Regions from separate parts of the Neobacillus sp. DFD-2R genome, predicted to be linked through region 1. Evidence: predicted binding sites of a transcription regulator. Region 1 holds the regulator's gene; each other region holds the start of a gene.
The links. The regulator LexA, encoded in region 1, represses DNA repair genes until DNA is damaged. The targets are predictions, from matches to a motif close to CGAACATATGTTCG.

Region 1 (10,050 bases):
TAGATACTCTTGCAAAGTTTCATTTAAATACAAAAAACCACTCCTTCCGATTTATCTTTCAACGGAAAAAGTGGTTTTATAAGTTAATTAGAAGATTAGCAATTATTGAATAAATTTTGAGGAAGGATTAAGTCAATAAGCTTTTTACCTTTCCTCCTTCATCTATTAATAGCCATTACCATCTGTTAGCCCTTACATATCAAGGGTTTTACTTACCGCCTTGTTTATTCATGGCGTTCATCATTTGGTTAATCTTCTTCTGAGAAGGCTTCATACCCATTTGCATCATCATCATTTTTAACATTTGTTCATTGATTGGTGGATTTTTCTTTAAATAGCTCATCATATATTTACGAGCAATGAAAAATCCTAGTGCTACACCAGCTGCTAAGCATAGTATACCTACTAGAATGTACATTCCCATTAAACTTCCTCCTTCATGTTGTCTACCATACAGTGTACTAAATAAAATGGGAATACACAATATCTACTCAGCTTTAAATTAGACAAATTTACGTTCTTTTATTGGCTTTAACCACCCAAACCGCTGATGTTCGAAATCTATGGCTAAAAAAGAAGATTCGCACTTTCTCAATACTTCAAAAAATGCCGTTTCTGCTTCGTAGCTTCCGCTTGCGTCTACTGTAATTAATTCTTGATAAACTTCCAGCTTTGCTGTACTTAGCTTTCCGCTTAATTCTATTGAGTAGGAACCATGCTCAGCACGATAGCCTTTAATTTTTCCCAGTTGCTTTTGAATAAGCTGATGGATTTTTAAAACTTCCAGGGTTTTTGTTATATAGTTAATTTGTTTTTTCGTTATAAATTTAAGCTCGCCGTTTGCTTTTTCATGTTCCTGAAAAAGTCGAAAAAACATGCGCTCTCTTCCGAAGTAATGGGCGGCAAATTCATCTTCTATTAAATATAGCTGATATTTTCTCACACCGTTCTCTCCTTCGTTGAAACCCTTTTTCCTATTATAAAAAAACATATTCAAAACATTTGTCTTTCGGCGGCAAAAACTTTCACTATTTTTGTCGATAGTACGGTAACTATTAAAAAGTATTTATCCTTGTCAATACTTAATAGCTATTTAAAGCAAAAAAACCAATTAAATTATAACGATAAAAAAAGTATAAACTTGTGAAAGTTTATACCTTCCTATTAGCCAAAAAAAGAGAACGACTCATTAGCCGTTCCCCCGTTTAACTTTATTTATATTATAAAAGAGCTTTTACGCGATCAACAACGTTAGCAACGCTAAAGCCGTATTCTTCCATAATCTTCTCACCTGGTGCAGAGGCTCCGAATTTGTCTATGGCCAATACGTCACCTTCATCGCCGGTATATTTATGCCAGCCAAAGGAAGAACCTACTTCAATACCAAGGCGTTTCTTCACATTTTTAGGAAGAACAGAATCTTTATACTCTTTTGCTTGTGCCTCGAAGCGATCCCATGAAGGCATACTGACAACAGAAACTTCAATGCCTTCGCTTGCCAGTGCTTTTTGTGCTTCAACCGCAAGACCTACTTCTGAACCAGTGGCAAGGATTAATGCATCAGGAGTTTCTTTTTCAGCAGCAGAAATGACATAGGCTCCTTTTGAAACCCCTTCGTAAGCATTTGTATCAGTTCCTTTAATTGTCGGTAAATCTTGACGAGTCAACACGAGAGCTGTTGGCTTGTTTTTTGACTCTACAGCAAGCTTCCAAGCAGCTGCTGTTTCATTTCCATCTGCCGGACGGATAATAGATAGATTCGGCATTGCTCTTAATGCAGCAAGCTGTTCGATTGGTTCATGTGTTGGTCCATCTTCACCAACTGCAATACTATCATGGGTAAATACATAGGTTACAGGTAATCCCATTAATGCTGCAAGACGGATTGCCGGGCGTAAATAATCAGAGAAAACAAAGAATGTTCCTCCAAAAACCTGTACTCCACCGTGAAGTGCCATACCATTCAAAGCAGCACCCATCGCAAATTCACGGACACCAAACCAAAAGTTACGACCTTCGTATGCACCTGGCATATAGTCTTCTGAGCCTTTGATCATGGTTTTATTCGAACCTGCAAGGTCCGCAGATCCACCAATAAAGGTTGGTAAATTCTTCGCAATTGCATTTAGTACTTCTCCTGAAGATGCACGGCTTGCAAGACTCTTTCCTTCACTGTAAACAGGAATATCTTTGTCCCATCCCTTTGGCAATTCTTTATTCAATGCCTGTTCAAGCTGAGTGGCTAATTCAGGATACTCTTTTTTATACTGTGCAAACAGGTCGTTCCATTCTTTTTCCTTTTTCTCGCCATTTTCTACAATAAGTTTTTGGAAGTTTTCATAAACTTCTTGCGGTACATAGAAATCTTCTTCAAATGTCCATTTATACGCTTCTTTAGTAAGTTTTAACTCTTTTGCTCCAAGCGGAGAGCCATGAACACCGGATGTACCGGCACGATTTGGTGAACCGTAACCAATGATTGTACGAACTTCAATCATGGTCGGTCTGTTTAAATCATTTCGAGCTTCTTCAAGTGCTTTTGCAATTTCCTCAAGGTTATTCCCATCCTCAACACGAAGATATTGCCAACCATATGCTGTAAAACGATCTTTAACACTTTCAGAAAAAGATTTATTTAAATCACCATCAAGAGAAATATCATTTGAATCGTATAATACAACTAAACGTCCTAATTTCAAGTGTCCTGCAAGAGAAGCAGCTTCAGCAGAAACACCTTCCATTAAATCGCCATCACCACAAATACTATATGTATAATGGTTCACAAGTTCAAATTTATCTTTATTATAAACTGATGCCACATGGCGTTCTGCCATTGCCATACCAACGGCCATTGCGATTCCTTGACCAAGAGGACCTGTTGTCGCTTCAACACCTTCAGTATGTCCATACTCTGGATGTCCCGGTGTTTTACTTCCCCATTGACGGAATTGCTTTAAATCTTCCATTGTTACATTGTAGCCGGATAAATGAAGCATGCTGTATAGCAACGCAGAACCATGCCCTGCAGATAAGACAAAACGGTCACGGTTAAACCAATGGGGATTTTTTGGATTTTGATTCATAAAACGAGTCCATAACGTATACGTCATTGGTGCTGCACCCATCGGCATACCCGGATGCCCGGAATTTGCTTTTTCGATTGCATCAATGGAAAGCGTTCTAATGGAGGTTACGCATAAATCATCAACAGTATTAAACATTAGTTACATCCTTTCTTGTTTCACTAGGATAATAAGTACATCCTTAATATTATAGTGCTCTGGATTTTTATTCAAGAAATTGGACTAAAATATGTAACAAAATTCAGTTTGTTTTATATTTTTACATAGAAACGACCTCTTTATGTAAAAAAGGAATACAAAAATTGTATTCCTTTGCAATTAATGAAGAGTATTTTTTTTCCTTGCTTTTATTTTTTCCGGTGTTACATCATTTCCTTCAGGGTCAATAATCTTTGTATGTGTTAATGTATCCAGCATAGCAGAACGGAATGTTGTTAAATACTCACTTCTTAATTTTGTTTGTTCTTTCGCCTCAGATTCTGATAATCCAGATGCTTTTGCTTTTTTTGCCAGCTCATTGATACGAGCCATTTTTTCTTTTGAGAGCATTCAAGGATCTTCCCTTCGGTAAAATATCAGTTCATGACATCTGATTTTACTAAATAAAAGGCCTTCTGACAAGGTAAAAGGCCTACACTTCTTGTGAATCAATATAATCCTGGTATCTTCTATGTACAGTTGCTTTCGATATGCTATAGCCAAAACCTCTTAAAATAGCTGCAATTTCAGAAAAGGTCAACTTATTTTTTCTTAAACGGACAATCTCTTCAATTGGGACTTCAATTTTTTCTCGACCGGAACTCTCACCAAGATTTTTTAAATTTTTCTCAGGCTTATATCCTTGATTAACCGCCCGTTTCATTCCGCGCTTAATTTTTATATTATGGAGTTTGCGCTGATATTCTTCGACCATACCTACAATTTGTAAAACCATTGAATCAGATTCAGATAACTGCAATTCACCATTATGTGAAATACTATAAAGCTTTATTCCCTCTTTTAATATGACGTGCAAAAGAGCAATCTTTGCATTTCCTCTTCCGAGCCTGGTTTCATCCTGAATTAAAACAGTTTGTATGTGCCGATTTTTTATTTCCTCTAATAATTGAAGTATTCCATCCCGTTCGAGATCATACCCGCTAGCTTGCTCCTTTATAATCGAAGTGACTTCGAATTGATATTGTTTTGCCAGCTGGGTCAGTTCTTCCTCTTGACGATTTAAAGAAGTTTCCTGAGTTTCTTTCGTTGTACTGACCCGGCAGTATATAATTGCCTTCATAAAAAATCAATCTCACTTTCTATTCCCCAGCGGCACTGGCAAACTCCGTAGCAGTTGATGCTTTTTTTGGCACTGGGATGACTATTTCTTCACCTGGAAAAATATGATCATCTTCTATTTTATTATGACTTTTAACCCAATTAACGAATTCTTCGTTTGATAGAGAATGCTGCCCGGAAAATTGATCAGAAATTTTCCAGAGCGAATCTCCTTCCGAAACGGTAAGCTTTACAAACTTATCTTGGTCATCGGATTTAAAATGGCAGGATATCATCATTGCAACTGAACAGCTTAAAACGAAAAGTATAATAGCATAAGAGTATTGGTTCCACAATTTTCTCATAATTAACACCTCGTAAAGGAATATATGTTCGCTTTTGTTGAATTAATTATAATACGAACATCCGTTTGATGTCAATAAAAATTCGAACTTATGTTTGTATAAAATTGGAGAACATGTTATAATTAAGACAACATTAACCAGAGCGAGGTGTAACTTTTCATGGCAAAAATATCAAAACGGCAACAGGATATTCTTGATTTTATAAAAGGAGAAGTAAAGAGTAAGGGATATCCTCCTTCTGTACGTGAAATTGGCGAAGCTGTTGGACTGGCATCCAGTTCAACTGTTCATGGACATTTAGCACGATTGGAAAGCAAGGGGCTTATTAGACGCGACCCTACCAAACCAAGAGCAATCGAAATACTGGAAGTCGATGAAAGTGCACACATCCCAAGAAACCATGTTGTAAATGTTCCTGTGGTGGGTAAAGTTACTGCCGGTCTTCCTATAACGGCAATTGAAAACGTTGAAGAATATTTTCCTCTTCCTGAAAGGCTGGCACCTGCAGATGAGCAGGTATTTATGCTGGAAATCATGGGTGAAAGTATGATAGAAGCAGGAATTCTTGACGGAGATTACGTGATTGTCAAACAGCAGCCAACGGCAAATAACGGTGATATTGTTGTTGCAATGACGGAAGAAGATGAAGCCACCTGTAAGCGATTCTTTAAAGAAAAAGATTATATTCGTTTGCAGCCGGAAAATTCTACAATGGAACCGATTATTTTGAGGAATGTTTCTATTTTAGGCAAAGTTATTGGTGTATATAGACATATTCATTAAAAGAAAACGAGCCGGCACAAAAGTGTGCCGGCTCATTTTCTTTGGACAATTTTTTACGATCGCTGACTTTGGCCCTTATTGTTTGGATCGAGGATAAAAATACAATTTTTCGTTGATAATTCATTTTTAAATTATAGGGGCATATTAAAAGCATAAATGTTAGCGGTTTGGGGAAGGTTATTGTTCAATATCGAGGATTCAGTCCTTACAACTTGAACCCTCGATGACATCAAGTAAGAATAACTAATGAATTAAATTATTGTAATTGATTTTGTTGGCCCATTTGTCCCATCCCCATTTGCTGATTAGATTGTTGCTGTCCTTGCTGTAAACTACTAAGTGTACTTTGCAGATGCGTTAATTGCTGTCTAACGTCACTAAATTCTTGGGCAATTTCAACATCAACCTTTTTTTCACTTCATCTTCAATTTTTTTCTTAGTGTTATTATCCATAATTACCTCCAATTTTAATTAATAGACCTCTTAAGGCCCAGATGCTCTATTGGAGATTTTCTATCCTTAAAATTTTTTATCAATAATTTTTTTTAAATTGAATAAAGTTGTAATTAGGGAAAACAGAAAGTATCCTCCTAAACACTGGCGATACTCTCACCTAAGTCGGAGAAATAAGGGCACCCGCTATCATTGACCTCATCCTTCATTTTGCGGGGATCATCTTTAACTAATTAAAAAAAAATCCGGATTGCCCATATACAAAAAAAGCCTTGAAGCATAGAGCCTCAAGACTTTTTTTATTAATACATGCTCAAATATTGTTCGCGTTCCCAAGGGTGAACGACTGTACGGAACATATCCCACTCGATTTCTTTCGCTTCTACGAAGTGTTCGAAGATGTGCTCTCCAAGACCCGAAACGATTACTTCATTAGATTTTAATTGATCTAAGGCTTGAGCGAGTGTAGCCGGAAGATCAATAATGCCTTCTTCTAATCTTTCATCCTTGCTCATCACATAGATGTTACGGTCAACTGGTGCCGGTGGAGTTAATTGGTTTTTAATGCCGTCTAAACCAGCTTTTAAAAGCACAGCCATTGCAAGGTACGGATTTGCTGAAGGGTCAACGCTACGCACTTCTACACGTGTGCTTAATCCGCGTGATGCCGGAATACGAATTAGTGGTGAACGGTTTCTTGCAGACCATGCTACGTAGCAAGGCGCTTCATAGCCAGGGACTAAACGCTTATAAGAATTCACAGTTGGGTTTGTTACCGCTGTAAAGCTTGGAGCGTGCTTTAGAATACCAGCAATGAATTGACGGGCTGTATCGCTTAACTCAAGATCGCTAGTTGGCTCGTAGAATGCATTTTTACCATTTTTGAATAAAGAAAGGTTACAGTGCATTCCGGATCCATTTACACCAAATAGTGGTTTTGGCATAAAGGTTGCATGTAAGCCATGCTTACGGGCAATCGTTTTTACAACAAGCTTGAATGTTTGAATTTGGTCACAAGCTGTTAAGGCATCTGCATATTTGAAGTCGATTTCGTGTTGGCCGGGAGCTACTTCATGGTGAGAAGCCTCAATTTCAAAGCCCATTTCTTCTAGCTCAAGAACGATATCACGACGGCAGTTTTCACCTAAATCTGTTGGTGCTAAGTCAAAATAACCGCCTTGGTCGTTTAATTCTAATGTTGGTTCACCTTTTTGATCTAATTTAAATAAGAAGAATTCAGGCTCAGGTCCTAGGTTAAAGTTTGTAAAACCAAGGTCTTCCATTTCTTTCAATACTCTTCTTAAGTTATTACGCGGATCACCTTCGAAAGGTTTTCCTTCCGGAGTGTAAATATCACAAATTAAGCGAGCTACTTTTCCTTTTTCAGCTGTCCAAGGGAAAACAACCCATGTACTAAGATCCGGATATAGTAACATATCTGACTCTTCGATTCTAACAAAACCTTCGATAGAAGAACCGTCAAACATCATTTTGTTATCTAGAGCTTTTTCTAATTGGCTGATAGGAATTTCAACATTTTTGATTGTTCCTAAAATGTCAGTGAATTGTAAACGGATAAATTTAACATTTTCTTCTTTTGCTAATCGTTGGATATCTTCCCTAGTGTATTTAGCCATTTTACTTCCTCCTACTTTAGAAAAAATTATTTTTAATGGAAAAATCGTGACATATCTCCTTGCCGCAATGTCGAACGATTTAATCTTCCAGAATGCATTAATTCATTACGTAGTAGATTTCTTAACTGGTCATCCGTTAACTCACGTTTCGCTTTTTCCGTCTGCTGCTCAAAAACATGTGTTTGTTGCTCTTTTACCAAGAATAGCTGTTTTACCCCAGCCATATTGATTCCTTGATCAATTAAGTCCTTGATTTCTAACAGTCTATCAATATCGTTCAAACTAAATAATCGCCTGTTTCCATCGGTTCTTGCCGGAGAAATCAATTGGTGTTCTTCATAATAGCGTATTTGCCTTGCGGTTAACTCAGTTAGCTGCATGACAGTTCCAATGGGAAACAGTGGCATAGAGCGGCGAATTTCCTGTCCACTCACCGATTTCTCCTCCTTTAGGTTCATTCATATTGCTATTATATTAGCTGTCAGAAAAGTTGTCAATTGAATGGAAGATTTTCTGACATGTTTTTTAGCAATAACGATTACTCATAGTATTTTTACCTAATTTAATTCAATTAATCCTTTTTCGACTAAACTGTCTAAGGCGATACATATAGCCATTTTTACATGCGCATACGTTAAACCGCCTTGAACATAGGCAACATAAGGTGGTCTAATAGGACCATCCGCAGTTAGTTCAATACTTGCACCTTGAATAAACGTCCCCGCTGCCATTATCACATCGTCTTCATAACCGGGCATATAGCTGGGATACGGTGTCACATACGAATTAATTGGGGATGCAAATTGTATTGCCTGGCAGAAAGCAATCATTTTATCACGGTCACCGAACTGAACGGCTTGAATTAAGTCCGTACGCTCCGCATCCCACTTAGGAAGTGAGTTCATTCGCAGTTTTTCAAGCATTGCAGCTGTAAAAACGGCACCTTTCAACGCCTGACCCACCACATGCGGTGCGAGAAAGAAGCCCTGGTACATTTCTTGAAGGCTATAAAGCGAAGCACCTGCTTCAGCACCGATACCCGGTGATGTCATCCGATAGGAGCAGGCCTCTACCCATTGTTTCTTACCGACAATATATCCGCCCGTTTTCGCAATGCCTCCGCCCGGATTTTTAATCAGTGATCCTGCCATTAAATCCGCTCCAACATGACAAGGCTCCAGTTCCTCCACAAATTCCCCGTAACAGTTATCAACAAATACAACGACATCTTTTTTGATTTCTTTCACATAGGAGATCATTTGCTTAATTTCAGCAATCGTAAAGGATGGTCTGGTTGCATAGCCTTTCGAACGCTGGATTCCAATCATTTTCGTGTTCGGCTTCATTTTCTTTGAAACAGTATCCCAATCAATTGTACCTTCATTCGATAGTGAGACACTATCATACGAAATGCCGAATTCTTTTAAAGAACCGACACCATTTCCCCGAATCCCGACGATTTCTTCAAGTGTATCATATGGCTTTCCCGTAATATATAGGAGTTCATCTCCCGGACGAAGGACTCCAAATAAAGCAATTGAAATCGCATGTGTCCCTGAAATGATTTGAGGGCGGACGAGTCCAGCTTCACCGCCAAAAACATCGGCATAAATTAATTCGAGCGTATCCCTTCCGTTATCATCATATCCATAGCCCGTGCTAGGAATAAAATGTGAGTCACTTACCCTTTTGTTTTGAAAACTTCGCAATACCCTGAATTGATTGGTTTCTACTCTTTCATCGATTTTTTTATGTACTTCAGTAATTTGCTTTTCTACTTCTTTAACGATTGGCTGAAGTTTTCCCCCATTTTTTAACTGTTGAAACATGATGCGCTCCATTCTAGACGTTAAATTTATTTAATTGTCCTGTTATTTGATGATCTTGAAGAGAGTATCCCCTACATAGATAGAGCTGATTTTCTTCATCAAAGGACAGCTCCCTTAAAACTGTACCATTTTTTAATTGTGAAAGCAGTTTTCCTTCTGTTGATGGAACCCGTACTTGGTAAGGAACCATCATTTCAATAGCAACATCCTCAATTTTTTTCTTTAATGCTTGACGGTCTACTTTGTCAAAAGCACTAATAAACATTGTAGGCGTATTAGCAGTCGGAACAAAGTCGGGATGCTGAAGATCTCTTTTATTATAAACCGTTAACTGCGGAATTTCCTTAATATCAAGATCCTCGAGCAGCTTATTGACCGTCTTTTCATGTTGGAAATAATCCGGGTTCGACATATCCACAACATGGAGAAGCAGGTCTGCTTCCTTTACTTCTTCCAGTGTCGAGCGGAAGGCTGCAATAAGGGTTGTAGGTAGGTCTTGAATAAAGCCTACTGTATCGGTAAGCAACGCAAGAAAACCACTTGGCAAAATTAATTTTCGTGTCATTGGGTCAAGTGTTGCGAACAATTGATTTTCTTCATACGAATCCGCTTCGGATAGCCGATTAAACAGCGTGGACTTTCC
Region 2 (10,050 bases), 2.3 Mb from region 1:
ATTTCCCTGAACCGGAAAGTCCCGTTAAGACAACAAGTTTATCTCTGGGGATCGTGACATCAATATTTTTTAAATTGTGGGCTCTAGCGCCTTTTACAATCAGTTTATCCATTGCCATATATACGTTATCCTTCCGCTTTCAACTCTAAAATGAGATCGCGAAGCTCTGCGGCACGCTCAAAATTAAGCGCCTTGGCTTCGACTTTCATTTCTTTTTCCATATTAGCAATAAGCTTTTCTTTTTCCTTTTTCGACATCTTGCCGAATGATTTCGCCGGTTTGTACTCTTCCTGCTCTTCGGCAGCATGGGTGGCACGAATGACATCGCGTATATCTTTTTGAATCGTTTTAGGAGTAATTCCATGCTTCCGGTTGTATTCCTCCTGAATCACACGGCGACGTTTCGTTTCACTAATCGCCAATTCCATCGAATTCGTCATCCGGTCCGCATACATGATTACCTGCCCATTCGCATTACGCGCAGCCCGGCCAATCGTTTGAATTAACGATCGTTCCGAACGAAGGAAGCCTTCTTTATCAGCATCAAGTATCGTTACAAGTGAAACTTCGGGAATATCAAGACCCTCACGGAGCAGGTTAATTCCGACAAGAACATCATATTTTCCGAGGCGCAGTTCTCTGATAATCTCGATCCGCTCAAGTGTTTTGACTTCCGAATGCAGATACTGGACTTTAATTCCGATTTCTTTCAGGTAATCCGTTAAATCCTCAGACATTTTTTTCGTCAAGGTTGTTACAAGCACACGTTCGTTTTTCTTCACTCTATCCTGTATTTCACCAATCAGGTCATCGATTTGACCTTCTATTGGCCGTACCTCAATCGTAGGATCAAGCAGTCCTGTCGGGCGAATGATTTGTTGAATCATTTCCGGTGTATGCTCCAGCTCATAAGGACCGGGAGTAGCCGAAACATAAATAATATTGGAAATATGCTTTTCAAATTCATCAAAGGTCAATGGACGATTGTCGAGAGCTGAGGGGAGACGGAAGCCATGCTCAACTAAAACTCCTTTCCGTGCCTTGTCACCATTGAACATTCCCCTTATTTGCGGCAGGGTAACATGCGACTCGTCAATTACCATAAGAAAATCATCAGGAAAATAATCCAGCAAGGTGTACGGTGTCGAACCCGCCTCTCTTAACGTTAAATGGCGGGAGTAATTTTCAATGCCCGAGCAAAAGCCCATTTCCCGCATCATTTCCAGATCATAGCGGGTCCGCTGTTCAAGTCTTTGTGCTTCAAGCAATTTATTTTGTTCCCGAAGAACGGCAAGACGTTCCTCCAGTTCTTTTTCAATATTTGCGATGGCAATGCGCATCTTTTCTTCTCTGGTAACGAAGTGGGATGCCGGGAAAATCGCTACATGTTCCCGTTCGCCAATGATTTCTCCTGTAAGTGCATCAACCTCACGAATCCGATCAATTTCATCACCAAAAAATTCAACTCGGATACAATGTTCATCGCGGGAAGCGGGAAAGATTTCAACCACATCGCCGCGGACCCGAAACGTTCCGCGCTTGAAATCAATATCATTTCGATCATATTGGATATCGACTAACCGATGCAGCAGCTGATTCCGCTCAACCTCCATACCGGTACGGAGAGAAAGCACCAGCTCCCGATACTCCTCCGGCGATCCGAGACCATAGATACAAGACACACTGGCAATGACAATGACATCCTTCCTTTCAAATAAGGAAGAGGTCGCCGAGTGGCGCAGTTTATCAATTTCATCGTTAATGCTGGCATCTTTTTCAATAAAGGTATCGGTCTGGGGGACATAGGCTTCAGGTTGGAAATAATCATAGTAGCTGACAAAGTACTCAACAGCATTGTTTGGAAAAAAATCCTTAAATTCGCTATAGAGCTGGCCCGCTAATGTTTTATTGTGTGCGATGACGAGCGTTGGCTTGTTAATTTCCTTAATCACGTTCGAAACGGTAAATGTCTTACCCGTTCCGGTTGCACCGAGAAGGGTCTGGTGCCGCTTATTTTGATGGATTCCGTCGACTAATTGGCGAATTGCTTCGGGCTGATCACCTTGAGGAGAGTATTTTGAAACTAATTCAAATTGGTCCTTCACGCAAACTTCCTCCTGAAAAAAATAGGATTCTTCTATTATTGACATTTTTCAACTTTGAAAACTAGAAAACGTTCAAGAATGGAGCTAAAAAAAACTTCTGTCTAATTCATATTACCATTTTAACACAAATCCCCAATAACTAACCAATAATATGCGAACGAGTATTCGATTTTTTTAAAAACAAAAAAGCCTGCCTCTTTTCCGGCAGACCTGGAGTTATATAGTTTATTAGCTTTTCTTTAAGGCTCTTTGTTTCATTTTTGCAGCTAAGGCAAAACCGGCGGTTAAGGAAAAAGCATCAATGACAATAAGCAGGAATGTGTTTGTATAACCTTTATAAACAGATGCAGCAATAAGTCCGACGGTTAACGCAAGACCGATAACCCGATTATAAGTGACCCTTGTAAAAAGTAACACGAGCAAACCTGGCATAATCAGTGCCGATAAATATTCAATGACCAACGGGTACACCTCATTCATTGATTTCTGTTTATTAATTTTAAAAATTAATTCATAAAATTGCAATAAAAATTTCATATTTTGTTCTTGAAATATTCTGAGAAAGATTTATTATGCAGAATCAATTAAATTTGTTGGCAATTGTAGGCTTTCGAAACCCAAAAGTAAGTGCAGCTAGATTCTTACTATTAATGACAACAATATCCTCTTTACTTCTTTTAAATCTCTTAGTAGACATACGTTTATCATTACTGATTATATCAAATGAAAAGGCTGACTCAAAAGTGCCGTTTGTAAACGGCCTTTTGAGTCAGCCTCGTCTATTATATATCCCCTATAAAGTAAATCTGCGTCCAGTCAATAAACTGAAAAGCGCAATAATTAAAGCAATGCGAATTGCCAATCTAACTCTGCGACCTCTAACTCTAGTTGATAAAATTAAATTGTCGCTTCCGACATATTCAAGTGTACCTGTAAATGTTCCATTACTAGTGATAACTTCTACTTCTTCTCCTACTAGTTCAGATGCAAAGCGCATAAAATCTTGTTTGCTCATTTTAGCTATCATCTCCTTTCTATTCTATTAAATGAATTTTTTCTCATCATGATTGGGTATTTGTAGGACAAGCAATAAAATTTTTAAAGATTGCTTGAATACGACATAACTAGAAAAATTGAAAATAAAATATATTGGAGTGTGTTTACGAGGGAGGGAGAAAATTGGTTAATCAAGGGTACACTGGAATGGATTCAGACAATCAAATGTTAATTGCCCCTGAAACTTTTGCCGCACCACCTGAATCATTAACCGAACAACTGTTTATTGAACGATCTTTAACTGAGAATAGATTCTGGTTACGAATTATGAAGGAGCATTCCTATTTTTTAAATGAAGGCTTCGATCGAAATGATAAGCATCTTATTCAGCAAACGGAACGGTTTTATTACTATTTTCAGGAGCAGGAAAAAAGAGCCTATCAGACCCCAAATAATGTCACGGCAGTCCGTAAGTTAAATGAAGATTCCATACAACTTGTCTTAGGATTAAGGAATTTCAAACGGAATCTACTCATCCTGATTATTAATTGTAAAGTGAAAGGTTTTAACTTCCCTCTCCTCGTCGATCATATCGCCCGGGAAGCGGAATATTTTATGAGAACATTGAAAAAGTTCAATGAAGGAATATTGGACCCAATCCAGGATGCGATAATTAAGGAAAATGTGTTTTGGCTCAAGATTATGATGGAGCATTCACGTTTTATTGCTTCACTGCTCGATCAATCTGAACGAAATTTAGTTTTTCAAGCAAGGAAGTTTGGTGACGATTTTGAAGTTCTGCTTAACCAGGCTAGGGACGTTGAATCGATGTTATATAAGAAAAGCCCAACCTATCCGATAATTGGAAAACTGAATAAGGATAGTGAAAATGCCACACATGAACTGCGTAATTTTAAACAAGCAGGACTGGATTTAATAAAAAGCTGTCAAATCAAAAGTGTCATCGACCCGCTATTAGCAGACCATGTTGTAAGGGAAGCGGACCATTTCCTCAGTATGATCCATGTTTTGGAAGAGAGGTTAAAAGTAAAGCAACAGGAGTCGCAAAATAGGTAAAATGAAGAAGAGACTTGCGAACAGTCTCTTCTTTTTCCTATTAGCCAAAAAAAGGGTGTCTCGTTAAAGACTCCCTTTTTTATGGTTTTATTTTGTTTTAGCGGCTAACTCTTTCAATGCATCAGTAAGCTGACCGTTTAAGGTACTTAACGCATTTTTATCCAGTGGAGTTGCTTGTGAGCCGGCAATCGTTGGATCAAGATATTGTTCAACTTTGGCGTAAAGGTCTTTGTTATCTTTTTTTACATCATCTTCAAATGTTTTCCATTGATCTTCTAACTTTGGTCCCACTTGTTTTACCTTTGCTTGGTCACCGCTATCAATTGCTTTTGATAATTGTCCTGTGGTATCCAACATTTTATTAACGCCTTCGGATACCTTACTATTATTGGATCCGCAACCTGCTAAAACTAAAACACTTCCAAGAACGATTGCTAGAACGAATGAGGTCAACTTTTTCATTGTTATTTTCCAACTTTCTATTTTTAATTATTGTTTGCTGTAATAAATTTTTTGCTTTTCAATTTCTTAGCTAAAATTACCATGATGGCACCGAGAACAAGAACGACTTGAGGGATGGCACTTTCCCATGAAGGATACAAAGCAAAGAACTCGATACTTGGTACACTTTCAGCATGTGTCGTTGGAAGAAGTCCCGCTAATTGTAAGCTGTGAATCCCCATGCCGGTAAACTTTAGACATAGATAAAACACGATAACACTGGATACCAAAAAGAATGGACGTAATGGTAATTTCAATCCTACAAAGACCATCAGGTAAGCTAAAATACCAAGTATCCCTGCTCCAATAAGAAATCCGATTAAAAGAGCCGACAGCTTGATTTGGCTCGCCATACCGATATAAAATAATACGGTTTCTGTGCCTTCACGGAATACCGCCAGAAAGGCAAGAACGCCTAATGAGACAAGCTTTCCGGTGGTTAATGCCGTTTGGCTTTTTTCACGAATATACCGATTCCAGTCGGCAATATTGGATTGGCTATGAAGCCAATAGCTCATATACAATAGCATGACTGCCGCAAATACTCCTGTCCAGCCGGCAATCAGAGCATTGTTGTTACCAAATGCACCGGAGGAAATAACAAACTTAACGATAACAGCAAGGATCACACTGACGCCCAATCCTCCCAGAACACCGGCCCAAATCCAGGCTTTTCCTTTGGCTTCTCCGGATTTTTTCACGAATGACATGAGGGCAATGACGACTAGTAATGCTTCCAAACCTTCACGAATGAGGATCATCGCTGCATCCCAATAGGTGTATTCCGATTTATTAGCTAAGGGTGTAAGGTATTTTATCATGTTATCAATCGTTTCATTTGCTTGCTTATAATTTGGCGGATTAGCTGCGAGCATCGCTTGGATCGTAACCAAGTCTCTTTCCGAGTCACTGTAAACGGAAGCAGATTGGGCTACTACTACTCCTTCTACGCTTAACCAGCTGTCACTTGCCTTTTTAATGCTTGCCAGAGCTTGCGTTTGATTTTGGTTACTTACTTCTTTTTTCGTTTGTTGGAGAAGGAGAATAAAATCATCTAATGAAATATCTTCTTTCTTAAATCCAGCTTCTTTAGGGTATCCCCCGTTTGCCACTTTTTCATTTACAGCCTTTAAACCCTGAAGTGCTTGTAAAACCTGGTCTTGTTTTTTTAAGGTTAAGGCATAAACTACTTTTCCCATATTTGATTCAATATCCCGATAAGCAGTTGCTGAATCATCTTTTATCCCTGATTCAATTTCCAACCAGGTTTTATTAAAATGATCATATGCCTTCTGTGCTCCGGAAAGGTCTCCTTTCGAAGCAAAGTCGATCGCTTGGTCAATCGATACCTCAGCCTTCTTAATATCTTCACCGGATGTTCCGGCAGCTAATGCAGGATTATGTATTCCAAATCCGATTATTAATAGAAGGATAGATATTTTAACTAGTAGATTTTTACCCATAAGCTCCCCCTTGATGAAACATGTATTGTTTATGCTAATTGATAACGAATTTCAATATCATCTTCTTATTTATTATTCTATTTCCAATGATAATGATTGTCAATTAGAGATTTTGTTTTTTTGTTACATAAATGTGAACTCTTTTTTAATAATGGAAAAAGGCCTGGCGATTCACCGGACCTTTTGCTCGTCTAAATGAATAATTTCCTTTAAATCCGTCCAATGCAAAATACGGGGTAAATTTAAATGGCGATTATAGGATTGATCCTTAACAACTACCTTTAAAGATTCATTTAAAAGTGTATTTAGTACTTCAGGTTTATCATCAAAATAATAATCGAGTTTTAAATTTTTGATAATTTGAAGCTTTTCATGGTCTTGCATTCCATAGAAAAATTTTTCATCTTGAACTGGAAAACCCTGCGCTTTTAACCATTCCTTTGTCCGTTCCCCATGTACCTTCGGTCTTGCTGTTATATAGTAAATTTCATGCCCTTGTTTATCTAATTCCTGTAACGTTTCAACAGCACTCGGATATGGCGGACAAGATGTATAATAGATTTCCTCTAATGAACTGTTCCACATTTCTTTGCCTTGTTCGTCTGTTAAGCCAAACGGTTCATGGATTTCGACTTTATTTAAGGCTTGAAAAACATCAAGTCCGATGTTTTTGCCCAAATTCTTATTGTAGATATGAAAAGCATGTTCCCTCAGATTAATTAAGGTATCATCAATATCGAAACCAAATCTCATCTTAAACCTCCTCATTTTTTAAATGACCAGAACGATTTATTTTTGTCTGGAGGTATTTTTCGTTATACTCTGAAACATCTCCCCATAAGGGTTTTCTTCCGGATACAGGTAAGCCGGAGCTTTTTAAGGCCGCTAGTTTTTTCGGATTATTTGTCATCAGTGTTACCGGTTTAGACCGCAATGCTTTAAGAACTTGAATGGCATCACTATAGTTTCTGGAATCATCCACAAAACCCAGCCCTTGATTGGCCTCGACGGTATCATAACCATTTTCCTGAAGAATGTAGGCCATCGCCTTGCTAAATAATCCAATTCCCCGTCCTTCGTGGTTAGCTAAATAAAATAACGCTCCGGTTCCGTGATCAACAATCATTTTCATTGACTGTTTTAATTGAAAGCCGCAATCGCATCTTTTACTGCCAAATATATCACCTGTATGACAGATAGAATGCATTCTTATAATGGCATCCTCTCCATATTCAAAGTCTCCATATACTAAAACGCTTGATTGTTGATATTCCGCTAAATTGACGGAGGATAATTTATCAATGATCCTTTCAAAATCCTCGGTTACTTCATTACAATTCAACCAGCAATACCATTGAAAGATGACCGTTTCCCCGTACAAATTTACAGGAAGCCGGATAGGCCCTACTAAATAAATAGCCCCTTTTTCCGTTTTAATTAATTTGATTTTATCCTCTAATAAAGAAAGAACTTTTGAGTTCAATTTGGTTTGTTTCATTATTTATTCCCCCTTTTCATATAGTTTGGTGTTTTAAAAATTTTTCATTCTATTTCTTCTCTCATGAAAAAACAGCAATCCCGTCATGGAAATTGCTGTTTTTTCGTAGGTTTTAAATGGTCCCCTCAGGCTGGAGTGAACAACTAAAGGTACCTTTTTCTATTTGAATCGTGGCATGCTCAATACCGAATAAATCGTGTAATTCCTTCGTCAATTTTTGAAGCAGCTCATCGTTATCTTCCATTTCCGACCGAATGATATGAACGGTTAAAGCCGCTTCAGTTGTGCTCATTCCCCACACATGCAGGTCATGAACTTCTAAAATCGTTGGTATATTTTTTAAATAGTTCTTAATTTTCCTGATGTCAATTCCTTCCGGTACAGCGTCCAGTGATAAATTAATGGACTCCTTTAATAACCCCCATGTACCGAAGAGAATGACAATTGAAATTACAAGGCTTACTAATGGGTCGAGCCATTGCCATCCGGTCCAAAGAATCACAAAACCTGCGATGACTACACCGAGAGAAACGACCGCATCTGCTGCCATATGCATAAAGGCTCCACGAATGTTAAGGTCATTTTTCCTCCCTGACATAAAGAGTAACGCTGTAATGGTATTAATTACAATCCCGATGAGCGCAACAATGATAACTGTTTGGCCTGCAACCGGCTGCGGGTCTGAAAACCGTTGAATCGCTTCCAGAGCAATCGCGCCAATCGCGACAAGGAGAAAAACGGCGTTGAATAACGCTGAGAGAATGGAACTTCTTTTATATCCATATGTCCGTTTCTCCGACGGTGCCTTTTTCCCAAGCCACACCGCAATCCAAGCAATAACTAAACCAAGTACGTCACTAACGTTATGTCCTGCATCAGCAAGTAAAGCTAAAGAATCTCCTAAGAAACCGTATAAAATTTCAACAATAATATAAATTGTGTTTAAAATAATTCCAAAGCCAAAGGCAAAGCCATAATTGGCCGGGCCGTGACTATGTCCATGGTGGTGATGGTGATGGTGATGTGACACCCTTAAAAATCCCCCTTAATAAGAGCTCTCTATGGATTCGCAAATAACCGGTCTTGGTAACTGTAGGATATGCTGAAAAGCTAAAATGTTTGCGAAAACCGCTCTTTTTCTTATCTATATTTTTACGAAAGGCTCTTTTCGTAAACTTTGTTGCTTTTGAAACTTAATAAAGTTCATTTACTAAGTTTCTAGGCAATTTTCGCAAATGTTCATACGAAAAGATGCCACTAAGCTTCTAATTATACGGGTTGATAAATTTATACGAAAAACAACAATCTATGCGAAAATAGCCTTTCGGAACATCCGTGAAAGGCAGAAAAACTAATCCTTCACCCTCAAAAGCCTTAATCCGTTTAAAGTAACCAGCAAGGTCGTTCCCATATCTGCAAAAATGGCAATCCATAATGTCAGCCAGCCCGGCACCACTAGTAAAAGCGCCAATAGCTTAACCACAATCGAGAAAGTGATATTTTGTTTAATAATTTGTAAGGTTTTACGGCTTAGCTTAATTGTAAAAGGAAGCTTCGTAAGGTCGTCATTCATTAAGGCAATGTCTGCTGTTTCCAGCGCGGTATCGGTGCCTGCACCGCCCATGGCGATTCCGACTGTAGCTGATGCAAGTGCCGGTGCATCATTGATACCGTCGCCGACCATTGCTACGCTGCCAAACTGTTTCTTTATTTTCTTTACTGATTCGAGCTTATCCTCCGGGAGCAGCTCCGCTTCAAGACGGCTCACCCCAACTTGACGGCCAATCGCCGCTGCAGTTGCCTGATTGTCACCGGTTAACAGAAAAGTTTGCTTAATCCCAAGCTGATGAAGTCGCTCTACAACTGAACGGCTGCTTTCACGTACTTCATCGGCTACGGCGATGAGAGCTAGAATTTCTTTATCCGTACCGGCTATCATGACGGTTTTGCCTTGATTTTGCAGATGGGCGATTTGCTCCTTAATCTCTATAGGAATGGATTCAAACAATTTCAGGTTGCCGATGAAAAATTCCGTTCCATTAATAGAACCGGTTAATCCTTTTCCTGTTATGGATGTAAAATGTTCAACAGAATAATCAAGTAATAGTCCGTCTGCTTTTTTTATAATGGCAGACGCGAGCGGGTGTTGTGACTTGCTTTCGATAGCAGCAATCATCGCGAGAAGCTCACCGGGTTCCATTTTACCAAAATGAATGAAATCTGTTACGACAGGTACTCCTTTTGTTAACGTACCGGTTTTATCAAAGGCAATTGCCTTTAAGGCCCCGGCTTCTTCTAAAAAGCTGCCGCCTTTAATAAGCACGCCGTTTCTTGCTGCATTGCCGATGGCACTTACGATTGATACAGGGGTTGAAATGACGAGCGCACATGGGCAGCCGACGACTAACAC
Region 3 (10,050 bases), 600 kb from region 1:
AGCTTCACTCCATTGCGATCATTGGACGAACCGACAGAGAATGTCAAAGAATCCATCAAATCCTAGAAAAAAGTCATCTTCCCATTCAATTAGTAGAAGAAAAACAGGATATGAAGAAGGGACATGTGGTGATTGTACCTTCTTATTTATCAAAAGGGTTAGAGTTTGATGCCGTTTTGATAGTATGCTTGGAAGAACCATACGGGGAAGTAGACTTGGACATCAAATTGTTGTACGTCTCTATGACAAGACCGATGCATCGATTGTATTTATATGGAAGAGACTCTTCAGATTTTTTACTAAATAGGGCGGATTCAACCCATTTTGATACTTGAAGTGAGGAAGCTTTCGGCCAATCAGATAAAAAACAGCTTGACTACGATGCCAGGCTGTCGTTTAATCAGTTGGCGCAAATCGTTTACACGAAAAATTTTTTTATGAACCAACAATTAACAATTAACCAAGTTTTTATATAATAGACGCCATTTTCTTGATTTAGAAATGGGTATACTCGCTTCTTGGTCTGCATTGATGCATTCTGACATTGAGTACAAATTTGAAAATTAACGCACTGATCCGCATTTACAGTACGAGTGCGATAAAGCTATTCTGCTAACTTCCGGAAATAGATACGATCACCATACGAACCAAAAGACATGACGTCACCTTACATGGTGGCTTTTTTTTATTTTTCAAGGTTTGTCCAAGAACTCTATTAATTCCAGAATAATAGTACTAGCTATAAAGTGAGGTGATATGTAAATGTTAGATAGAAGAAATGAACCTGGTTGGGCAGATCAAAGAGATCGTATTTGTAACTGTAATGGAGTAGGTCAACCGAATGAAGGATGTTGCTCGGGATCACGTCTAAGAGACGAAGGTATAAAAAGAACAAACGCTCCCGGAGTATATTTTGCTGATGCTGACCTCCAGTGCGCTACCATTTTCTGTACTGGTAGGGACCGAAATATTATTTATGAATGGAGTTTGACTCCGATTTCGGGAAATCCAAGAATAGTAGGAAATCCAAGAATTGTAGATGATAACAGAATAGAAATCGCTGGAACAGGAACTTTTGATTTGCATGTAAGAGTTACGTTTCGTTGTAATGTTCCTGGGATTGAAGCTTTTGTAAGCTGTGTCAGAACAGCTACCGTAAGATTCACTCAGTAATTCCCTTAAATTATGCAGTTGTAATGAGAGTGGCTGAAAAGTCGCTCTTTTTTTATTTTCATTCATACGGAACATTCGTTCGCGTATAATAAGAACGAAGGAGATGAACGTTATGGCTAATCGCGATCGAGGCGTTAAGAAATGGCAGACCGCCTTTTTTATGCCTGAACAATTCAAGATGATGCGAGAGTATTGGAAGGATGAAGAGCGGCAGCCTAAACCGTTAATTGACGAATATAAAATGGAGGTGTTTGACCAACGGATATGGTGTACGATGGAATGTAATCTGGAGGTAAAGATAACAGTGTGGGACGATGGGTTTACGTTGGATATATCGGGCCACGTACACTATATCGATCCTATTACGCATCAGCTTCGTATTGAAGTTAAGCCTGGCGTGTTTGAGCGGGTGTCATTCGAGGATGTAGCCGGAGTTGTTGTCTTAGATTAACGTAGTATTACACGTATCCGAAACTCAGGGAGTATGCCTATTCTATACATAAACGGTCGAGCTGGCGATGGGAATAGTTCGAGTCAAAACCAATGGATTTGGTCTCTTTTAAAAATGATCCAATCAAATTATCCGAAAAATTAACCTCATTTTCAAAAAAATTCAAATGTAACTTACCATTTTCATGGTTCTAATCTTATAATAATCCCTTGATTTTTCGACATGAACCTTGCTTATTCATTGCCTAAATCAAGATATTATACAAATTCATGTCAATAAATTAGGATGAACTTATATAGTTTTAGGTGTAGGGTTCAATTTGGAGGAATGATGGAAATGTTGAAAATACGAAATGTAAAAATGGAAGATTTACGTGAACTTGTAGTCATCGAACAGCTTTGTTTTACGAAAGAAGAAGCTGCGACGAGAGAAGCATTTGAAAAGCGAATTAAATTTATTCCGGATAGTTTTTTTGTAGCAGAAAAAGATGGTGTGATTGTGGGTTTAGTCAATGGACCAGTTATTGATAAATCATTCATTACAGATGATTTATTTAGCGATCTAAAAGCAAATCCCGGCGACTGGAGGTCATCAAAGCGTTTTAGGATTAGCAGTGTCTCCACATTTTCAAAAACGAGGTGTGGCAACAGCGTTACTTGCTCATCTTGAAAAAGAAGCAAGAGAGAAAAAACGTGAAACGATTACACTCACTTGTAAACAGAACCTCATTCACTTCTATGAAAAACATGGATACCTCAACATCGGTGTTTCAAGTTCAAAGCATGGTGGAGCCATTTGGTATAACATGAGTAAAATTACAGTGAAAGTTTTACCGTCCCTAAATAGAGAAATATAGTAAGTTATTTCGAAAAATATTTTTAGAAGTACTTAAAAACTTGGTTGATAACACCAAGTTTTTTATCGTTTTGGAAACTTCCTCACATTCATGCTTATTCACGGAAGGTTCGGACTAAAGTGCCTTTGGATTTGCCAAACTTGTCCGAAGTAACCACAGGTTCGGACTCGATTTTCATTGATTTCACCACGCCTGTCCTAAGTCGCCTCTTAGTGAGGACAAATTAGTACGGATAGAGCAACAAAGTTTGCGAAAAAAGCCTTTTATTAAAAACATTGATTACCACTTTGGTTCAGGGTATGTAAAGTACGTTTGTACCGTAAGTATAATGATGAGATTATCGATAAATAATGGATGCTGCTAATCGAGATAAGGAGGTTATTGGGTGAAAAATGAGCATATACAATTCATACAGAAGCTTTCCAATCCAAGCCTTAACGGGAGAGTTCCCGGAACAAAAGGCCATGATGCTGCTCGAAGACTTATCGTAGAACAATTTGAAAGATTGTCGCTAACACCATTAGTCGATAAGGAATGGGAACAAACCTACACAGCTTTTAATGGACAGATTGGCCGAAACCTGATTGCCGGAAAAAAGGGGATCGGCGAAAAATGGTTACTTTTAGGTGCACACTATGATCATGTACAGGGCTGTCCAGGAGCAAATGATAACGCCGCTTCCATTGGTATTTTAATGTCTGTACTTGATTCATTAAAAACAACTAAATTAACTATTACGATTGTTTTAGCCATCTTTGATATGGAAGAGCCAAGATACTTCATGACCAATAGCATGGGGAGTATTCAATTTTATCATCAGTCTCAAAAAATATTGGACTATGATAAATTTCTTGGAGCATTCATTTTAGATTTATGTGGTCATAATGTCCCTGTAAAAGACCGTGAAAACGCCTTGTTTGTAATTGGAGCCAATACTTGCCCAATTCTTTCAAATTCCATTAAATTTGCGCAAAGAAATGTAAAGGATCTACAAGTCTATCGCTTGAGAAACCGAGAATTATTTTATTTATCCGATAATTACATCTTTGATAGACGCAAAATTCCTAACTTATTTTTTACTTGTGGTCATTATGCCTACATGCATACTCCTGAAGATTCATTTGAAAAACTGAATCTAGGTAAAATCTCGAAAATCGTTTCCCTCATTATACACAGCGTTCTAAAGATCAACTCACAATTTGATAACAAGAGTGGTCAGTCATTACTCCCATCCGGTGACGTTCCTCTATTTAATCGTCAATCTGAAGCAGCTGAGCTAGGACGATTTTTGAAAGTCGAACTCGATTCCCATCATAATCTTGATCGTATTTGTGAAGTGTTAATGAGAGAAATCTCGAAAGGTCAGATGATTAACCCGGAAAAAATCAAATTAACGTTGAAAGCTATAAAGTTACTATAACAGTTCAACGAGGCGAAAATGGAACGAAATGAGTAGAAGCCTGTCCCTCTGGAACTTGGAACTTGACTAGGATAAACGTATTGATTAATCTTAATATCTTTATTAGAGAAGTGCATGATCAGGGTCTTATCGTTTAACCAAACGATAAGACCCTTTTTTGCATGGTTTGTGGTGGCATAAGGATTAAGAATAAAATGTTTGTATTTTCATATTTTGTATAGGGACATCTTAAGCACTACTTAATAATGAAAAATGGAGTGATGATTGCCATGAATAAGAGGTATGATGTGATTATTACAGGAGCGCGGTGTGCCGGGTCAAGTTTGGCGATTTATCTTGCCAAAGCAGGTTTTCAAGTACTGCTCGTGGACCGGGCAATATTTCCATGCGACACGTTATCGACTAATACGTTTTTCAATAACACAGTGGCCCTACTTCGGGAAATCGGTGTTATGGATCAATTACTTGAGACAAATGTTACACCTGTTCGCACAATCAAATTTCAGTTTGAGGATACAGTGATTGAAGGTCCCATTCCAGTGGTCGTTGGTGAGGATACGGGATATTGCATTAGAAGAACTTATCTTGATCATATACTTCTTAAACAGGCAAAATCCTATAAAAATATTACCGTAATAGAGGGATTTCGTGTCACAGATGTGGTTTATGATGGTGAAACCGTGGCGGGAGTGAGAGGGGAAGATGGAAATAAAAGGGAACATGAGTTTCTTGCTCGACTGGTAGTCGGGGCAGACGGAAGAAACTCGACAATTCGTAAACTAGTAAATAGTCGACTCAAAATCAGCAGCCCTTCCACTGTGGCGGTCTATTTCGGGTACTTCGCCGGTTTTCCTCAGGATTCTGCTCCGAAATTTGAGGTGTATAAAAGAAAGGATACGATGGCGATTCTTTTTCCAACGAATGATGATTTATATGTCGTGGTTGCGAATTTCCCATTAGAAAATAAGAGTTTACTAGCCAGCTTCAAAGAAAACCCTGAAACCAGTTTGCGTCAACTTTTAACCGTAGATTTTCCAAACACCACGATAGGGGCGCGTTTAAAGGATGCGAAACTGGCTGAACCAATCAAAGGACTGATCGGCTATGATAATTACTGGTACCAGGGGATGGACAAAGGCTGGGCTTTGGTAGGGGATGCACTTTGCTTTAAGGACCCTGCCATGGCCCAGGGGATCCATGATGCGATCAGGGGAGCTCAGATATTGGCAGATATCTTAATCAAAAATGATGGTCAAACCAACCAAGAAAAAATGGCTGAGGACTATCAAAAATCGATGGAAGCCGAGTTTATGGTTCGTTTCTATATGGGCTGCGAGCTATCCAAGAATGAACCAATCACAGAACAACAAGATGTGGTAAACAAGCTCATCAGTGTCCATCCTTCAGCAATCGAGAAGTTTTTGGGAATCTATAACTATGCAAACGAACCAGCTGATTTTGAAAAAGAGCTTGTAAAGATTATGGGGTCGATTTAACGATATCTGAATGGGGTCCTAGAAAGACTAAAGAACTATCAACTTATATTTTCGGGCTGTCGACAAGTTGCCGGTCGTTTTTTGTTGGTTTTCCAACCTAAAATCTTAATATATGATTACTTTTAAAAAATGCCCGGGCACATATTTTAACATCCGTCATATAGTTACTTTTGTGAAGTTCGTTAGGAAGGAAGAAAGAACAATGAATAACTCTCAATTAATAACATCAAGGAAAAACGAATGCAAAAATGGAGGCGATGGATATAAAATTATTGAATTCAATGTATCTGATCCAGCCGAAAGTTTATTTGCAGTGGTCATTCCTATTAAAAAGCAATAAGAGAAAAAATCACAACTAGTAATCGTTTTTATTTTGATTTTCATGTTCTCTGACGGAGCAAAAAAACATTCCACCATAAACAGCATTTTAACTGCCAAATACAGTTGTCAATGATGTATGTACGACTTTCCATATTTTAATATTTTGATTGATCCTAAAAAAAGCGCTCTAAATTGTTAGGGATTCCTACGGCAGGTTGCTTGCCTATGTATTTGTTGATGGAAAATCTGTTCAAGAAATGCTGTTAAAAGAAGGGCTTGCACGAGTAGCGTATATTATCAATCCTCCATTTAAATATCTGACAATCTATAGGGAAGATGAAAGTCTAGCCAAAAGGAGTAAAATAACTATTTGGAGCAGGAAGGGCTATGTTTCGAATTGGGGATTTAATGGATGTACCATAGATCATTAAAACAGAATGAGAGATTAATTTATTCATATTGGGTATGTCATGACTGTCATAGTATGATAACAAAAGGACCGAGATTCGGTCCTTTAATTGTTTAGCTATTAATTTATAACTCGTACTACCACGCCTTTGAAATGCTGCGACCAATATACATTGGACAAGCTTGCAACTGCTACACCTGTCGAGCTTTGTGAACCAATGAAGTTTCCTCCGCCAATATAAATGCCGACATGGCTATTTGATGCATAAGTATCAAAGAACACAAGGTCACCAGGCCTCATTTGACTTGCAGGTACACGTACTCCATCTCCAAGCATTGCGCCTGTATTCCAACCTAAATTTATACCTGCTTGAGAGTAAGCCCAATGCACAAAGCCAGAACAATCGAACATGCCGTTTGCAATATCGGATGCTGTTCTACCTCCGCCAAACACGTAGACAGATCTGCCAATATATTTATACCCTGCTTGAATTACAGTGCTGATACTGCCGCTTGATGGAGTGCTTGTAGACGAACTTAAAGCTGCAGCTGCAGAATGTTGTTCTTGATCCATCAAATTTGCTAGCTGATTATAGCCATCCTGTTGCTGTTGTTGAAGAGTTGCCTGTTTAGCCTCCTGTTGGGCTTTTTGGTCAGCAAGCACTGCCTTCATTCCATCCAAATTTGCTTTCAACGAAGTAAGATCTGCAAGCACTTTTTGCACAGATGCCTGTTTTTGTTCTAAAGCTTGTTTATCTGTTTCCTGTTGGGTTAACAGGTTATTATCAGCTTCTACCAACTGTGCGACAGCCCCAACCCGGTCAACAAAATCTCTAAAGCTAGAAGCACCCAATAAGACATCAATATAACTGATATTGCCGCCAGTCTCTTGTATGGACCGAGCCCTCTTTTTTAACACATCATTTCGTTGTTCAATTTTTACTTGAAGAGCGGAAATTTGTGTCTGAAGCTGGTTGGCTTCATTACTTTTATCACTTATTTCCTTCTCTGAGGCAGCTATTTTGTTATTATTTTCAGTAATAGCCTGATTAACACGATCCATTTGTTGTTTAACAGCAGCAAGTCCGACTTTAGCTTGTGAAATATTTAAATCGGCTTGAGAAGTACTTTGTTGAGTATCAGCTTTTACCGTTGGAATTGAAATTGCGCCACCTAAGCCTAGCATGATGGTCGTACTTAAAATTGTAAGCTTCTTTTTCAAAAATTTCCCCTGCTTTCTCCTTGCCAAACTACTAATCTTATAAAGATAATATTTAATATTATTTAACATTCTTTTATGTATTCTAGCTGAATTAGCATCGAACCGTAAATTTCATGCGAAATTTGTTCTGTTTTTCAAAAGTATAACATCATCATTTGTCAAATAAATAATAGGAATATTTCATTTGAATTACACTCATTAAATCAAGACTTTACGGCATTCTATAAAACTGAATGTTCGACAATTTCCTTCCCCACCATCTTATTTTCTAGATATTTCCAATTTTTTGGACAAAAAAATGCAAAGGACTTCCATTGGTAGTCCTTTGCATGTAGGAATGATTTTCTAAGGGGGTCACTTAGAAAGTTAATGATAATAACAATTTCTTTTGTTAATAAGAGGAGAATGAACCATATCATTCCATATTAAAAGACACTCATTAGGTGTCTTTTAGAAGCATGTTGGTTGAAGGTGATTTAATCCATATTATGCCTTGAAACATAAAAAGAGCAAGTCATAGTTGTAAAATTTCTGTGAAGGTGTCAAGACTTGCTCTTTTTATTTAAATTGTTCAAATTGTGGCTTTTTTATGTATTTTGGGAACTTTTATGAAAATGCCAAACCATTGGGGCGTACTATTTCGACTGATATAGAGTGGTTCTCAGTCAGAATGCTGCTGACCATTCAATCGTGAAAAAACTAATGATGAAAATAGGAAGATTTTCATATTAAAAGGATGAATTCCTTCACTGATGGTGTGGATGTTGTGGCGGACGTTAGGTTGATACGGGACCTAATGGAAAAAATCAATGAGAAGTTCGAATTATCACGTTAAAAGGTTATATCGGCTTATTCATTGACACAGATTATATGATGAATAGTTTTATTCTTTTGAAAAGCTTCGCTATAAGTCCACGAAAAAAGTTCTTTTTAGGTGTTTCGACCAGATTTTCAAGATTTTCAACAGGGCGCTGATGATGTTTGGTTAAGAAATTCCAGATAATTTCTGTTGCATTTGGGCCTAATGGATCTGTATGTGATCCATTCGAACTCCCACCAGGCCATGCGTGTCCCATTTGATCGATTATCCAAAGTTCCATTAAACGTTCACCGTCCCCATCACTGTATACAGATTGAGTACAACTTTTTCCGTTGATAAGATCTGATTTTACCTGGAGAGGTGTAATATCAGCTCTTCCTGTACCACCTTCTATAAGAAAATTAGTTTGGGCCCACTGAATGATCACTTGCTGTCCATTTATGGGATGTACAATTGTATCGCAGATACCATGGAAAACAATGACAGGCATTTTCTTCTTGAACTTTCCCATTTCCTGAAAGGCGCTATTACCGCATGCATAGGGGTCCGAAACGCCTTTTTGCATGCTTTCTTTAGCTGCTTTAGCCATTGGATCAGTTAGAAAAAATACATTAGCAGCATCATAGGGAAGTCCCGAACACACTCCGATACCACTGAATACATCTGGATAAGTAACTCCAAGAATGCAAGCAAGTGCCGCACCTGCAGATAAGCCAGCTGCATACACCTTTCTTGAATCAATGCGGTGCTTACTTTTAACTTCATTAATGATCGCATTAATTAACTTGGGATGTCCCTCTCCACGGTGCTGATTTTTATCTAAAAACCAGTTCCAGCAGCCAAAAGGGTTATAACCAGCCGGATTCAAAGGATTCAACAGGTGATTCATATCAGGATAGAGGACGAGAAAGTTTTCCTTTTCAGCAAGCTCGTTCATATTTGTTCCAGCAGCAAAATCATCCGGATTTTGTTGACATCCATGAAGCATCACCATCAAAGGAGTCTCTTTTTCTGCTTGATATTCACTCGGAACATAAAGTTTGTACCTAAAATCCTGATATGAAAAATCTAGAAATTCTCCCAACTCAATCAACCTCCTTAACGTAAACTACCTTTTCCCTAATACATCTACTGGTTCCTACATGTACCCAAATATATCATTTTTAATTTACATCAATTAGTAGACTCGTAAGTTATAGAGGCATAGAATTCGCCTGAGATTATATTCTTTTTAAAGCCAATAAAGAAGTTATGTGATCTATTGCTTGTTCAGCATCATTACCCTCCGCATAAATATTCAGCTTTTCTCCTTTTGAAATCATTAATATCCTAATACTGAGAGAACTTTTTACATTTATTTGAAGATTTTTGTATTTAAAGAGGATATAACTATTGAATCGATTTGCTTCTTGAACCAATTGTATTAATTGATCATGATGATAAAAATCCTGTGTCAGTTTAACAGGAACCTCTTTTTTCATTTTTATCACGACCTAAAACATAGATTTATTATTATTTTAAATTCGATTCAAATACTGTTATAGAAAGTTTATAGGTGATTTTTACATATATATGTATTACTATAAATTGGTAAGTAATTTAATACAATAGGGTTTTTTTGTAGAAAAATGCTTTTTATACTGTATTTTCTTTATGAAGACCGTTTTGGAATATCTTTTAATGATCTTTATCTACACTATTATTGTGTAATTGGTATAAACTTTTATCGGAGTTCTTATGCGAATAGAACACAACTGGTATAAGATGAAAGAAGCCTTTAGCAATGGTTAAAAGCAACCAATGAGAAATAATCGTAAGATTCACCCGGTCAGGTTGTATTTGTTTATCAGAGTGGCTAAAAAAAGTCGCTCTTTTATATTTTT

Region 2: the regulator LexA is predicted to act here: its motif matches at 2,260-2,273, upstream of uvrB (excinuclease ABC subunit UvrB).
Region 3: the regulator LexA is predicted to act here: its motif matches at 1,242-1,255, upstream of AC3ANV_RS16545 (YolD-like family protein).

Annotation. Positions count from the first base shown of each region.
Region 1 covers NZ_CM173228.1:3,883,900-3,893,949, forward strand. The annotation lists gene AC3ANV_RS19390 (YneF family protein) at 209-424, opposite strand; gene sirA (sporulation inhibitor of replication protein SirA) at 503-943, opposite strand; gene tkt (transketolase) at 1,221-3,221, opposite strand; gene AC3ANV_RS19405 (DUF896 domain-containing protein) at 3,402-3,632, opposite strand; gene AC3ANV_RS19410 (YneB family resolvase-like protein) at 3,715-4,362, opposite strand; gene yneA (cell division suppressor protein YneA) at 4,382-4,705, opposite strand; gene lexA (transcriptional repressor LexA) at 4,865-5,488, shown strand; gene glnA (type I glutamate--ammonia ligase) at 6,244-7,578, opposite strand; gene AC3ANV_RS19430 (MerR family transcriptional regulator) at 7,611-7,985, opposite strand; gene AC3ANV_RS19435 (methionine gamma-lyase family protein) at 8,136-9,407, opposite strand; gene hflX (GTPase HflX) at 9,421-10,050, opposite strand, start outside.
Region 2 covers NZ_CM173228.1:753,708-763,757, reverse strand. The annotation lists gene uvrA (excinuclease ABC subunit UvrA) at 1-118, opposite strand, end outside; gene uvrB (excinuclease ABC subunit UvrB) at 126-2,105, opposite strand; gene AC3ANV_RS03610 (CsbA family protein) at 2,334-2,567, opposite strand; gene AC3ANV_RS03605 (hypothetical protein) at 2,899-3,120, opposite strand; gene AC3ANV_RS03600 (DUF2935 domain-containing protein) at 3,309-4,178, shown strand; gene AC3ANV_RS03595 (hypothetical protein) at 4,266-4,640, opposite strand; gene AC3ANV_RS03590 (FTR1 family iron permease) at 4,664-6,142, opposite strand; gene AC3ANV_RS03585 (5' nucleotidase, NT5C type) at 6,314-6,895, opposite strand; gene AC3ANV_RS03580 (GTP cyclohydrolase II) at 6,897-7,640, opposite strand; gene AC3ANV_RS03575 (cation diffusion facilitator family transporter) at 7,753-8,670, opposite strand; gene AC3ANV_RS03570 (heavy metal translocating P-type ATPase) at 8,992-10,050, opposite strand, start outside.
Region 3 covers NZ_CM173228.1:3,280,633-3,290,682, reverse strand. The annotation lists gene helD (RNA polymerase recycling motor HelD) at 1-335, shown strand, start outside; gene AC3ANV_RS16550 (hypothetical protein) at 763-1,173, shown strand; gene AC3ANV_RS16545 (YolD-like family protein) at 1,286-1,624, shown strand; partial or broken gene AC3ANV_RS16540 (GNAT family N-acetyltransferase) at 1,961-2,480, shown strand; gene AC3ANV_RS16535 (M28 family peptidase) at 2,866-3,900, shown strand; gene AC3ANV_RS16530 (NAD(P)/FAD-dependent oxidoreductase) at 4,170-5,396, shown strand; gene AC3ANV_RS16525 (hypothetical protein) at 5,599-5,736, shown strand; partial or broken gene AC3ANV_RS16520 (thermonuclease family protein) at 5,915-6,148, shown strand; gene AC3ANV_RS16515 (coiled-coil domain-containing protein) at 6,247-7,374, opposite strand; gene AC3ANV_RS16510 (extracellular catalytic domain type 1 short-chain-length polyhydroxyalkanoate depolymerase) at 8,214-9,251, opposite strand; gene AC3ANV_RS16505 (HPr family phosphocarrier protein) at 9,388-9,648, opposite strand.